DNA from 2 places in the Metabacillus sp. B2-18 genome. Region 1 is predicted to be linked to the other one. Evidence: riboswitches for the same ligand, from Rfam matches in the RefSeq annotation. Region 1 holds a riboswitch; the other holds the start of a gene.

Evidence for each region. Region 1 has a riboswitch for cyclic di-GMP ahead of LPC09_RS21440 (GGDEF domain-containing protein). Riboswitches for the same ligand answer to the same signal wherever they lie in the genome.
Region 2: another riboswitch for cyclic di-GMP. It lies ahead of LPC09_RS22890 (hypothetical protein); the one in region 1 lies ahead of LPC09_RS21440 (GGDEF domain-containing protein).

What each region holds. Positions count from the first base shown of each region.
Region 1 is NZ_CP088245.1:4,223,308-4,225,517, reverse strand. Features, by position in the region: gene LPC09_RS21445 (ring-cleaving dioxygenase) at 1-648, shown strand, start outside; cyclic di-GMP riboswitch class I at 800-884, shown strand; gene LPC09_RS21440 (GGDEF domain-containing protein) at 940-1,974, shown strand; gene LPC09_RS21435 (undecaprenyl-diphosphate phosphatase) at 2,062-2,210, shown strand, end outside.
Region 2 is NZ_CP088245.1:4,560,112-4,562,321, forward strand. Features, by position in the region: gene LPC09_RS22885 (Hsp70 family protein) at 1-509, opposite strand, end outside; gene LPC09_RS22890 (hypothetical protein) at 710-937, opposite strand; cyclic di-GMP riboswitch class I at 1,011-1,095, opposite strand; gene LPC09_RS22895 (MBL fold metallo-hydrolase) at 1,368-2,210, shown strand, end outside.

The sequences.
Region 1 (2,210 bases):
CAGTTTGGTAAAAAAACATTATCATTTGTAGACTTTGATGATCAACAATACCAATTAATTTCAGATGAACAAAATAAAGGAGTTGCCTCTGGTACACCATGGCAAAAAGGGCCGATTCCTTTAGATTATGCGATTACAGGACTAGGACCCATTTTTATCGTGGTAAATAATGTTGAACAAATGAAAGAGGTACTAGAAAGAGCACTTGGTTTTAAGGAAGTGTCACAGGAAGGATCATTTCACCTATTTGAAGTTGGTGAAGGAGGAAATGGAGCACAGGTCATTTTGGAGCACAATGTGATGCTTCCTCAAGGAATTCAAGGCTATGGTACTGTCCATCATGTTGCCTTCCGTGTTGAAGACCGCGTAGTGTTAGAAGAGTGGATTAGTCATATGCAAAGCATAGGTTTTCCAACTTCAGGCTATGTAAATCGTCACTTCTTCGAATCTCTATATGCAAGAGTTGCTCCTCATATACTATTTGAATTTGCGACAGATGGTCCAGGTTTTATGGGAGATGAACCTTATGAAACTCTAGGAGAAAAGCTATCATTACCTCCATTTCTAGAGCCAAAACGGGAACAAATTGAAAAGCTGGTTCGTCCAATTGATACCGTTCGTAGTACAAAGGAGTTCGTAAAGGAGTAGGAAAAAAGGAAGACCTTTATAGGTTTTCCTTTTTAAAATTAATTATAAACTAGAATGTTTATTACTTGTAGATTTATCCATATTAGTATAGAATAAGGATATAGGTGAAAAGTATCAGGGAACAAATTCCTGTTTTTCTCAACTCCAACTAAATAGTTAAGGGCAAATCTACTGAAAGGTAGAGACGCAAAGCTACAGGGGCTAAGTTCTGAGGAATATGCTTGCCAGTTACCGATTTAAATAAAAAGAACTAATCGGTGGATTAGTTCTTTTTTTTAGGAGATGACGGTCTTGTCTAGTGATCTATCAACATTTAACGAATTAAAACGCAAGGTATATCTATATGTTATACCGATTATATTATTTACTCTTTTTATGAGTTTATTTAGCTGGAATTCTTTTAATTTTTTTGAAAAACTCGCAGCTGTTACTTATCTGCTACTTTTCTCGTGTTCTTTCCTTTTTATTTATAAAAATCTATACTTTCGTTTTATTGAATTAACCATCTTTTGCTTAGTTTCCTTCTTTCATCTTTTTCTTACCTATTGGACAATTAATATTGACATTATCCAGAATCATCAGGATTCAATTAGTGATTCTGCAATATGGACACCACTTCTGTTTATTTATATTTTTATCACATTTGTTGGGAACCTGGGAATGATTCTTGCATTTATTTTATGGACAATAACTACAGGCATCCTTCTCATATATAGTGCAGAAATCCCAAGTTTAATGGTTGGTTCTTTTATAAATTACCAGTTAGCTATGTTCGTATATATTATCTTTCTTTTCTTTGGTAGAAATCTCCTTGAAGCTTCTGCTAGGACGGGTATGCTAGAAAAAATGGCTTACAAAGATATGCTGACCGGGATTGATAACCGTCGTGCAGTACATCACATGTTTGAAAAGCTTGATGAGGAAGGTAAGGCCTATTCCATTCTTTTTTTTGATATTGATCATTTTAAAAAAGTTAACGACCAATATGGTCATAGTGTAGGTGATTCAGTGTTGATAGAAATAACTAAGGTCATTAATAGCGGTCTAAACAAGAATGAATTTTTTGCTCGGTGGGGTGGGGAAGAATTCATTGTCATCACAAAAAATGAGACGATTGAAAAAACGTTAAATTTAGCCAAAAAGCTAAAACTCTTAGTTAACCAACATCAGTTTAAGGTAGTGGGGAAACTTACTGCAAGCTTTGGTATAGCCGAATCTCAACCGGGGCAAACAGCTGAATTAGTATTAGAACAGGCAGATCAGGCATTATATTCTGCGAAGGCTAATGGGCGAAATCATATTATGGTGTTCGGTGATCAAAACTAAAGTGAAAAAGAGATTCCCTCCTGACACTTTTAACGTTATACTTACTTTTGTGGTTTAACGATTAAAAGAATGATAGGAGCTTAAAAGATGGATATTCTTACACTCTTAAAGGCTGTTATACTGGGCTTAGTAGAAGGGTTAACTGAGTTTGCACCCGTTTCTTCAACAGGTCATATGATTATTGTCGATGATATGTGGTTACAATCAGAAGAATTTTTAGGTAAATATGTGGCAAA
Region 2 (2,210 bases), 340 kb from region 1:
AGGTCATACACCATAATTGTTTGGTTGCGTTCTTTATCCAGGCCATAAGCAATAGCCGCTGCAGTTGGTTCAGACAGCAGTCGTAGAACATTTAGTCCTGCCATTTCTCCTGCTTTTCTTGTTGCTTCACGTTGCTCATCAGTGAAATAAGCTGGGATTGTAATAACGGCATCCTTAACCTCTTCCCCTATGTACTTACTTGCTTCAACTCTAATTTTTTCAAGGATGTTTTTCGCTACATCAACTGGTGTTACGGTTCTATTGTGAACGTGATACACTTTGTCTCTGTTTCCTATGAATCTTTTGGAAGAAGCAATACTGTTTAGAGGATCAATATAAAGTCGTGCCTTTGCCGCATTTCCAACAAGAATTTGGCCATTGTCTTTATATGAAATAACAGATGGCATTGTTTTACGTCCATCTACTGGAATGGTTTCTACTTTTCCTCTCCGATAAACTGCTACTGCTGAGTTACTTGTGCCTAAATCAATTCCAATCGCTGTACCCATGCTATTGCTCCTTTATTTTGAAGTTATGAAATAAACCTATAAATATAGGGAATCTACTAGATTAATTAAATTTGAATTTTTCTAACCTATACTGCTTATATTAGGTCTAACTACTTATTATTATCGGTTTATTTTTTTGATATTTAAGTAAGTTATGGGAATTATATGGTTTTTTTAAAAAGTAAAGTCTATAAAAACAACTAGCTTTTTACTGCCTTTAGTACAATAAATAGTATCACTCCAGGAATCATCCCCCACGGAAATGTCATAATAATCCCAAGAAGAACAAGCCCGATAATTAACAGTTTTCCAAATGTATTAAAAATACCTGAGAAAAGAGCAAATCCTATTTTGAAAATTCCGTTAATGATTTTTATTGCTGGCCAAATTGTCAATAAAATAGCAAGAACAATAATAATGATATGCATAGTTTATCCCCTCATTTTTATATAAAAAAGAAAAACACTATGGTTCAAATTTGCCATAGTGTTTCCTAACGCTCATGGCAGCTTGACGATCATAGCACTAATGCCTTAGACTCATAGCTTTGCGTCCTCACCTTTCAGTAAGTTTGCCTTTTTCTTATTATTTACTAGTTATAAAGTTATAAATACCGATATTGACTCTAGTTATATTATACCAAAATCTCTACACCCTTAAAAAGAACTTTGTGACTTTTTCGACTTTTTCTGCACTGCCATAGGGACAGGTTCACTGTCCCATTATTCTTTTTCCAAAGGTGGACAAATAACGGGCCACAGAACCAGGCCCTTTGTCTCATTTCCAATAATCCCCCCTGGAAATCCCATTTCTTTTCCTTTACCATAGACCATGGATATCAAATAAGGGGGTATTCTTTTGACACTAAAGAGAAAACTAGTAAACACACTACTACTAGGTACAACATTATTATTAGCTCCAGTTGTAACGAATGCATCTCCAGGAGGTTTGGATTCTAACGGTGGTCATACTTGTCGTACAAACTGTTCACAGCACGGCTTAGAAACCGGTGAATATCACTATCACAGAAATGGTGAGATTGTTAAGGTCCCTACTCCAACTACAAACACACCTACAACAAATATGAGCAATGTAGCTTACCAAGATGCTGTAAATCAAGGTAAGATCCTCAATTCCAAATTATCAGCTTATCATCAGGCAATTAACAGCGGAGATATCGCGAAAATAAATGGACTATATGATGCTTTTACGAAGCAATTAAAATTAGTAGAATCAAAGATTGGGAAGGTATCTGGTTCATCTAATCGCTCAAGCTTAAATGAGCAGTATATAAGACCTTCAAAAATTGCGATTGAAAGAACAATTTATGAAGTTTCTCAGTACCGTTTGTTAAGTGTTATTAGTGCAAATGTTGGAAATGGGAACATTGGGCAAGCTATTTCTAATACAGAAATGCTTGAGCGTTTAAAGGATCGAGCTGATGAAATTAAAGATGCTGGTGGATATCAACAGCTCCCAAGTGGAGTGAATAAATCATTACGTGCTACTGAGGCTAACCACCAAGGAAATCTTCTTACTCACTTGCTTGCAACATATAATGTGGCAATAAATAGTGGCGATATATATGAGGTTGACTTCCTATATGATCAATTTACAAAGCAGTTACGCATAACAGAATTAAAGATTGGACAAGTTTCAGGTCCAAATAATCGTTCAGCATTGAATGAAAAATATATTACA